DNA from 2 places in the Mesorhizobium sp. WSM4989 genome. Region 1 is predicted to be linked to the other one. Evidence: riboswitches for the same ligand, from Rfam matches in the RefSeq annotation. Region 1 holds a riboswitch; the other holds the start of a gene.

Region 1 (4,536 bases):
GGCGTCAACAACCAAACCCTACCGGAAAGCGCCGATGACCACCGACAGGCCGCTCGCTCGCTACAGCGCTACTAACGGCGCGCTCGCGAGCGGCTTCATAACCCTCACCTACACCACCTGATGGGACACGACCTTGGCTATCCCCCAAATGGTCGCGAGGGGTTCAACCGAGTGAAGCCAACCCCATTCGCAACCATTCATCACCAACACGCATCGTCGCGATGTTATGAAGGGCGCAGGTAGGAAGGGCGCAAATGCACTACCTGAGCGATCCAGCAGTTGCATAGGAATCGCTTCGATTGGTATCGCCGCTGCCTCGTTAGTACGGTAGGTGGCTAAATTGCTGTGCGTTGCCAAGTTTCGCGCGATGGCCTAGCTACGAGTGGTAGAAAACGATGAAGTACAATCAGCTCGAAGCATTCTACCAGGTCATGCTGACCGGCAGCATTTCACAGGCTGCGAAGAACCTGGGCCGTACGCAGCCTGCTGTCAGCATGACGATAGGCGGTCTCGAAGACCTATTGGCCGTCAAACTATTCGACCGGCATGCCGGTCGAATAACGCCGAGAGCTGAAGCGAAGGTCTTGTTCGAACAAATAAACCCCGTGATGCAGCAGCTTCGCGAAATTCGCGGTCGGTTCAACCGACTGGACGCGTTTCCAGTGCCGCGGATTTCCATCATAGCGTCCAGTAACCTGGCGACTCACCTTGTGCCTCACGCGATCACAAAACTCGCGGCGAGTGGACAGGAATTCAGGGTCATGAACGGCTCGTCTGACTCCATTGTGCTGGAGATGGAGAACCAGAGACATGACATCGCGATAACCGATCTGGGCATCAGAGAGATTCCGTTGGGATCCCCTCTTTTCGATTCCGAGGTCTTTCATGTTCCGGTCTGCGCAATTTACCCTAAGGGGCTTGTCGCGAATCGAGGTTCAAGCCTTTCTCTGCAGGATTTGGCCGGACTTGAGATCTGCTCTCTGTACGAGGAAAACCTAGCGGCACAGGCTGTGAGGGCGAAGCTCGGTTCGCCGAGGGTAGAGTTCGGAAGCTTTTTTCCGATGGCCTGCTACGCGGTCCTTGGTGGCAGCGTCGCGATTGCCGATGCTATCACGTGCAGCACGCTTCTAGCTCTGACTCGCAACACCCTGCCCGCGGAATGCCGGGCGCTCGAAGGTATCGAGCCCTCGCCATACTACCTGATGCGGACGCGGTACCGGCCATGGTCCCACATGGCGGATCAGAGCTACGAGGCCCTGCGCGTGGAGCTCAGCAAGCACCAGACCTTTGAAGCCACGGCTTCTGACGCTTAGGTTGTCGAGGTGCGGGAGGAATTTGGTCTCGCCATAAGAATTGCTTATGCGGGTATCAAGATTTCGATTTTGCTCTTATGATCAGCAACGCGCATGTTCAGGTCTCCCTTGCTAGAGGAACCTCCAATGCGCGTCACCAACATCCGTGCCTATCATATCCCCACGGGCGGCGTGCGCCCGGTTCTGGTTGAGGTAGAGACCGACGAGGGCATCACCGGATGGGGTGAGGCGGCGGTCGCTTATGGTCTAGGCGCTCGGGCAGCCGTTGGCATGATATCGGACTACGCTCACCGGGTGATTGGCGCCGATCCGCGTTACCCACGGCACGTCTATCACCATCTCTACGACAATTCATTCTGGACCAAGGGCGGCGGCGCGATCTCGTTTGCAGCTATCAGTGCGATCGACCAGGCCCTGTGGGATATCAAGGGCAAGGCTGCCGGGATGCCAGTCTACGAATTCTTCGGTGGTTCCTTCGAGCCGAAGGCTCAGGTCTATGCCAACGGGTGGAACTACCACTGCAACGATGCCGTCGAATGGGCCAAGGCTGCTGAGCGGCCTTTGAAGGACGGTTACAGGATTTTGAAAAGTTATCCTCTGGCTACGCAGCAACCTGGCCGGACGCTGACACATGTTCAGCGCCGTATGCTGTCGCCAGAGGAGTTCACACGCGCCGTCGATCGCATTCGCAACCTGAAGGAAGTCGTGGGTGATCAAGCGGAGTTGATGATCGACCTGTCCGGTGGCCTCAGCAATGACCAGCTGCTGCGCATCCTCGATCTCTGTGAAGAATTGAAGGTCATGTGGGTCGAGGAGCCCCTTGATGCGTTCAATCTGGCTGGTCTCAAGAACCTTGCCGGGCGTTTCCGCTTTCCGATTGCCGCCGGCGAGCGCGTCTACACACGCAATGGATTCCGCAACCTTTTGGACACCGGTGCGATCGATGTGGTGATGCCGGATGTCGGCAACTGCGGCGGCGTCTTCGAACTCGTTCAGATCGCAGCCATGGCCGAGGCCTACAACGCGCGTGTATCGCCTCACAACTGCGCGTCTACGCTTTGCACTGCGGCTTCGCTCCAGGTCTGGGCGGCGTGCGCCAATTCGATGCCGCTCGAGATCTATCCGTATCTTCCCCAGTCGGACGGGTATGTGCAGGTTCTTGCTAATGCTCCAGAGGATCGCATCAAGGACGGTTATCTCGAAGTCCTGTCAGAACCGGGTCTTGGCGCCACGGTCGAGGCAAAGCGGTTGGAACCCTACAGGCTGTTCGACTATCGCTCGAGCAACTAGGCGATGTCGCATAGGCAGGAGCTGGAGAACCCGACGACCAATTAGCTGACTAACATGCGTTCAAAAATGGCGGCATGGGAGAGATCGACCTATCGCTTGAGCGATAGGCGACGCCGACGGAGCAACCCCCCAGGAAACTCTCAGGCAAAGGTGACCATGCCGTTGAACGATCTGGAGAGAGGCGCGGAAGGCGCCCACCGAAGGGGAACGCCGAACGGGCCACGCCTGCGCGGTTAAGCTCTCAGGTATAGCGACAGATTGGGGAAGAGCCGCGGGATCGAACCCGCACCCATCCTATCGCGGAGAGCGCAATGCCCCATATAGCTGTCATCGGTGCCGGTATCACCGGCGTCACCACTGCCTATGCCCTGTTGGAACGTAGCTACTCGGTTACCGTCATCGAGCGGCAACGCTATGCGGCCATGGAGACCTCGTTCGCCAATGGAGGTCAGCTCTCCGCAAGCAATGCCGAGGTCTGGAACCACTGGTCGACCATGCTCAAGGGCATCAAGTGGATGATGCGCCGTGACGCGCCCCTGCTCATGAATCCGGCGCCCACGTGGCACAAATATTCATGGCTGGCCGAATTCGTTTCCAACATAGCGAACTACCGTCAGAACACCGTCAAGACCACACAGCTGGCGATCGAGGCACGCAAGCACCTGTTTGCCATCGCCGAACGCGAGAAGATCGACTTCAACCACGTCTGTCGCGGCATTTTGCACGTCTACTGGGACAAATCGAGTTTTCAGCACGCGCTCAAGGTGAATTCCATGCTCGTCGAGGGGGGCCTTGACCGCCGACCCGTAACGGCATCGGAAATCAAGTCGATCGAACCGGCGCTGCACGGCAGCTTCCATGCAGGTTTCTACACCCCTTCGGATTCAACGGGCGACATCCACAAGTTCACCTCCGGCCTCGCCAAGGCCTGCGAGCGGCGAGGAGCGAATTTCGTCTTCGATGCCACAGTCGAAAGCATTGTGCGCGATGGGAAGTTCCGTATCGGTTACACTCGCAATGGTCTGGACGGCCCGTCGGAGGAAATTGACGTTGATGGCATCGTCGTCTGCGCCGGACTTGCCAGTCGCCATTTCGCGAAGATCCTTGGCGACCGCGTCAACGTATATCCAGTGAAGGGCTATTCGATCACGGTGGATCTTGAGGACGACGGCAGCCAGGGGGCCGCACCTTGGGTCAGTCTTCTCGACGATCGAGCCAAGATCGTCACCAGCCGTCTCGGGCCAGACCGCTTCCGCGTAGCGGGAACGGCCGAGTTCAACGGCGCAAACCGCGATATCCGCAATGATCGTGTCGCCCCGCTGGTGGAGTGGATGCGTACGCTTTTTCCAGCGGTTGACACTCACAAGGTCGTGCCTTGGGCGGGCTTGAGGCCGATGATGCCAAACATGATGCCGAGGATCGGGAAGGGACGTCAGCCGGGAGTGTTCTACAACACCGGCCATGGTCATCTGGGCTGGACGCTTTCGGCCGTGACCGCCCAGATGGTTGCCGAAAGCGTCTCTGCTCAGTTCAACGCCGGTGCCGCTGCGGCTTGATCCAAGGGGCCTCCGTCATGGACGCAATGAGCCGATTTGAAACTAGCGTGGCCCTTTACGGCCTTAGAGTGGCCCGGGAGCTCCATGACTTTGTGGCCGAGGAGGCCGCGCCTGGCACCGGCATCGACGCCGAACAATTCTGGACCGGTTTTTCGGCCATCGTGCATGAGCTGGCGCCGAAGAACCGGGCGCTGCTCGCCAAGCGCGACGCCATGCAGGAGAAGCTCGACGGCTGGTACCGCGCCAACGGCGCACCGATCGACAAGGAGGGCTACAAGGGCTTCCTGAAGGAGATCGGCTATTTGGTGTCGGAAGGGCCGGCCTTCAGCGTCTCGACCGACCATGTCGACCCCGAGATCGCCATCGTCGCCGGGCCG
Region 2 (4,536 bases), on a different contig from region 1:
GTGCTGTTGCCGCTGATGATCATCACCGGGCTTGCGATGTCGCCGAGCATGAATTCGGTGCTTCCCTGGCTCAATGAAATCTTGGGCGGTCGGCAGACGGCTCGCACCATCCACTTCATTGTCATGGTGTTGCTCGTGCTCTTCTTCGTCGTCCATATGCTGATGATCGTGGCTGCCGGTCCGATCAACGAGCTGCGCTCGATCATCACCGGCTGGTATCGCACCGACCCGCCCGCAAAGCACGACCAGGCAACCGAGAGGAGCGCCTGACATGGCAAAATTCCAGATTAGCCGCCGGAAGTTCTTGACCTCCGCCAGCCTCGGTCTGTCAGGCATCGCGCTGTCCGGCTGCGATGCCTTCGACAGCGGTCTGGGCGTCGGCAGCGGGCTGCGCAGCTTCCTCGAAAACGCCAACGGGCTGACATACCGCGCGCAGCGCCTGCTTGCCGGCCGGGACGCGCTGGCACCGGAATTCAGCGAGGCCGACATCCGCCAGCCGCAGCGGCCGAACGGCGTCACCGCGCCTGACGACGACACCTATAAGGGTCTTCTCGCCAACAATTTCGCCGACTGGCGCCTGGAGGTGACCGGCCTCGTCGAAAAACCGCTGTCGCTCACCCGCGAGCAGTTGCAGAACATGCCGAGCCGCACCCAGATCACCCGCCACGACTGCGTTGAAGGCTGGAGCTGCATCGCCAAATGGACCGGCACGCCGCTCTCGCTGGTGCTCGATCAGGCCATCGTCAAGCCGCAGGCGCGCTACGTCATGTTCCATTGCCTCGACACGATCGACCAAAGCCTGTCTGGCGACATCAAATATTACGGCAGCATCGACCTGATCGATGCCCGCCATCCGCAAACGATCCTGGCCTACGGCTTGAACGGCAAGCCGCTGCCGGTCGAGAACGGCGCGCCGCTGCGGGTGCGGGTCGAGCGCCAGCTCGGCTACAAGATGCCGAAATATCTCTACAAGATCGAGCTGGTCGACGGCTTCGCCAATGTCGGCGGCGGTCGCGGCGGCTATTGGGAAGACAATGGCTACGACTGGTATGCTGGTATTTGATGGTGCTTCGCCTGCAGGCCGAGCACGATCTTGCGTCAGCCGAGTTCAACGCGATTGAGAAAAGCCTCACGGCGACAATCGGCCATTCCAACATCATCCTTTGCAAGACGATGGCCTCGGGCGACTAGGCCGCCTTGCTGGGCCGCCGTTCAGACCAGATCGGGTGTTGTCATCGGCGTCGGCTGCCGAGAGATATGTCGCTGGGAGGTGACAAGGTGTCGCCGACGGGCTATGGATGGCGCGTCGAGGGCTCAGGTGACTGAGTCCTACCTGTTTGCGGGAGAGAACAGCGCAAGCTGTCGCCGAAGGGGAAATCGCCCGAAATCTCTCAGGCAAAAGAACCGTGGACGGGAAAGACAACTCTGGAAAGTCGGGAATCTTCCCGCGCCGAAGGTGTAAGCGCTGCCGACAGAGTTACGGGGCGCGAGTCTCTCAGGCTTCAGACAGAGGGGCACGGACTAGACCGCTAATGGCGGTCGATTGCGTGCGACTCTGGAGAAGACATGACCGGCGAAGACACCAAACATCTACCCCTCGAGGATTTGCATAGCGCCGCGGGCGCGCGTTTCGGCGCTTTTGCCGGCTGGTCGATGCCGCTGACCTATCCGGCCGGCGTGATGAAGGAGCACCTCCACACGCGCGAGCATGCCGGCCTGTTCGACATCTCGCATATGAAGCTGTTCGAGGTCGGCGGCCCGGGCGCCGCCGCCCTACTCAACCGCGCCTGCCCGCTCGACGCCGGCGCGATGGAAATTGCCCAATCCAAATACACTTTCTTCCTCAACGAGGCCGCCGGCGTCATTGACGACTTGATCGTCACGCGTCTTGACGATGGCCGATTCATCGTGGTGGCCAACGCCGGCAATGCGGCCGAGGATGAAAGGCATCTGCGTGCGTTGGCCGCGGATTTCGATGCCAAGGTCGAGCCGCTCGACCGCGTCTTCCTGGCAATCCAGGGCCCGGATGCCTGGGCGGCCCTTTCGCGAGCCGGTATCGAAACGGGCTCGCTGCTGTTCATGCATGGTGTCGAGCCCCGGCAAAACTGGTTCATGAGCCGCTCCGGCTACACCGGCGAGGATGGATTCGAGATCGGGCTGCCGGAAGCGGATGCCCGCGATCTCGTCGGCAAGCTGCTGCAGGATGAGCGCGTGCAATGGATCGGCCTTGCCGCCCGCGATAGCCTGCGGCTCGAGGCCGGGCTCTGCCTGCATGGCCAGGATCTGACACCCGAGACCGATCCGGCGAGCGGCGGTTTGATGTGGGCGATCCCTAAGGAGCTCCGCGCTTCCGGTCACTTCATCGGCGCCGACGCGCTGCGCTCGATCCTCGAGCGCGGGCCGTCTCAGAAGCGGGTTGGCCTGAAGCCCGATGGTCGTCAGCCGGTGCGCGCCGGCGCCGCGCTTGTCGATGCCGACGGCAATGCGGCCGGCCACGTGACCTCGGGCGGCTTCGGCCCGTCGACGGGCCACCCGGTCGCCATGGGCTATGTCGACAATGCGCTGGCCAAGCCCGGCATCAGACTATTCGCCGACGTCCGCGGGACCAGGATCCCGATCGATATCACTTCGCTGCCCTTCACGCCACATCGCTACCGCAAAGGATGATATTCCGATGGCAAATACCTATTTTACTGAGGATCATGAATGGCTGCGCGTCGAAGGCGGCGTCGCCACCGTCGGCATCACCGACTATGCGCAGGAGCAGCTCGGCGATCTCGTCTTCGTCGAACTGCCGGAAATCGGCCGCAAGCTCGCGAAGGGCGACACTGCAGTAGTCGTCGAATCCGTCAAGGCGGCCTCTGACGTCTATGCGCCGGTCGACGGCGAGATCACCGAAGCCAACACAGCACTGTCGTCGGACCCTTCATTGGTCAATTCGGCGGCGACCGGCGATGGCTGGCTCTGGAAGATGAAGCTTTCCAACGCAAGCCAACTCGACAGCCTCATGGACGAGGCCGCCTACAAAGCCCATATCGGCTGATACCAGGATCTTGGAAATGACCGCAGCACCCATTCCTTTCTCGGCCCGTCACATCGGCCCCAGTGTCAACGATGTCAGGGCCATGCTCGCCACCATCGGCGTTCCGTCCGTCGAAACGCTGATCAGCCAGGCCGTGCCGAGATCGATCCGCCTCGACCTGCCGCTCAACCTGCCCACTCCGGCCAGCGAAGCCGAAGCACTGGCCGAATTGTCGGCGATGATGGTGAAGAACACGGTGCTGAAGAGCTTCATCGGCGCCGGTTATCACGGCGTCCATGTGCCGCCGGTCATCCAGCGCAACATGTTCGAGAACCCGGCCTGGTACACGGCCTACACGCCTTACCAAGCCGAGATCAGTCAGGGCCGGCTGGAGATGCTGTTCAATTTCCAGACCCTGGTTGCCGAGCTGACCGGCCTGCCGGTGGCGTCGGCATCGCTGCTCGACGAGGCCACCGCCGTTGCCGAAGCGGTCGGCATCGCACTGCGCCATCACCGCGACAAGCGCACCAAGGTGGCGCTTGCCGGCACGCCGCATCCGCAGACGCTCGATGTCGTGCGCACCCGCGCCGAACCGCTCGGCACCGAGGTCGACGGCGAGACCATCGACGACAACACCGCCGCCCTGCTCGTCTCCTGGCCGGACACTTTCGGCGTCTATGGCGACCACAAGGCGGCGATCGAGAAGGCCCGTGCCGCTGGCGCTCTGGTCGTCTTCATCGCCGACCCGCTCGCGCTTACGTTGACGGATGCGCCGGCCAAGCTCGGTGCCGACATCGCCGTCGGTCCGATGCAGCGCTTCGGCGTGCCGATGGGCTTTGGCGGCCCGCACGCGGCCTATTGCGCCGTCTCCGACAAGCTCACCCGTCTAATGCCCGGCCGCCTCGTCGGCCAGTCGACCGACAGCAAGGGCCGCCCGGGCTATCGCCTGGCGCTGCAGACGCGCGAGCAGCACATCCGCCGCGACAAGGCGACCTCCAATATCTGCACCGCGCAGGCGCTGCTCGCCAACATGGCGACGGCCTATGCGATCTGGCACGGTCCCGCCGGTTTGCAAGCGATCGCGGAGCGCGTCCACACTCTCGCCAACCGCCTTGCGGTGGGGCTGAAGACAGCGGGCGTGGCCGTTCTCGGAGCACACCGCTTCGACACCGTGACGGCCGAAGTGAAAGGCAAGGCCGCGGCAATAGCCGCCGCCGCCGAGAAGACCGGCCGGCTGCTGCGCGTCATCGATGCCGACCGCGTCGGCATCGCCTTCGACGAGACGTCGACCGAAGCCGACCTAGAGGCGATCGCGGCCCTGTTCGGCGCCAAGCCCGGCAAAGTGGGAGCCGGCTCGACGCCCGGTAAGCCGCGCGGCAAGGAGTTCCTCACCCAGCCGGTTTTCCACGAGAACCGCTCCGAGACCGAGATGATGCGCTTCCTGCGGCGGCTGGCCGACAAGGACCTCGCGCTGGACCGCGCCATGATCCCGCTCGGATCCTGCACCATGAAGC

The links. A riboswitch is a leader RNA that binds a small molecule or an ion and turns the genes downstream of it on or off. The one in region 1 is predicted to bind glycine.
Region 2: linked by a shared signal. The riboswitch ahead of gcvT (glycine cleavage system aminomethyltransferase GcvT) and the one ahead of P9217_RS27130 (D-amino acid dehydrogenase) in region 1 are both predicted to bind glycine.

Annotation. Positions count from the first base shown of each region.
Region 1 covers NZ_JARTVN010000004.1:1,086-5,621, reverse strand. The annotation lists gene P9217_RS27145 (hypothetical protein) at 1-121, shown strand, start outside; gene P9217_RS27140 (LysR family transcriptional regulator) at 396-1,313, shown strand; gene P9217_RS27135 (mandelate racemase/muconate lactonizing enzyme family protein) at 1,440-2,603, shown strand; glycine riboswitch at 2,765-2,870, shown strand; gene P9217_RS27130 (D-amino acid dehydrogenase) at 2,915-4,159, shown strand; partial or broken gene P9217_RS27125 (malate synthase G) at 4,177-4,536, shown strand, end outside.
Region 2 covers NZ_JARTVN010000002.1:1,611,882-1,616,417, reverse strand. The annotation lists gene P9217_RS20515 (cytochrome b/b6 domain-containing protein) at 1-270, shown strand, start outside; gene P9217_RS20510 (molybdopterin-binding protein) at 272-1,063, shown strand; gene P9217_RS20505 (hypothetical protein) at 1,063-1,191, shown strand; glycine riboswitch at 1,331-1,417, shown strand; gene gcvT (glycine cleavage system aminomethyltransferase GcvT) at 1,567-2,667, shown strand; gene gcvH (glycine cleavage system protein GcvH) at 2,675-3,043, shown strand; gene gcvP (aminomethyl-transferring glycine dehydrogenase) at 3,060-4,536, shown strand, end outside.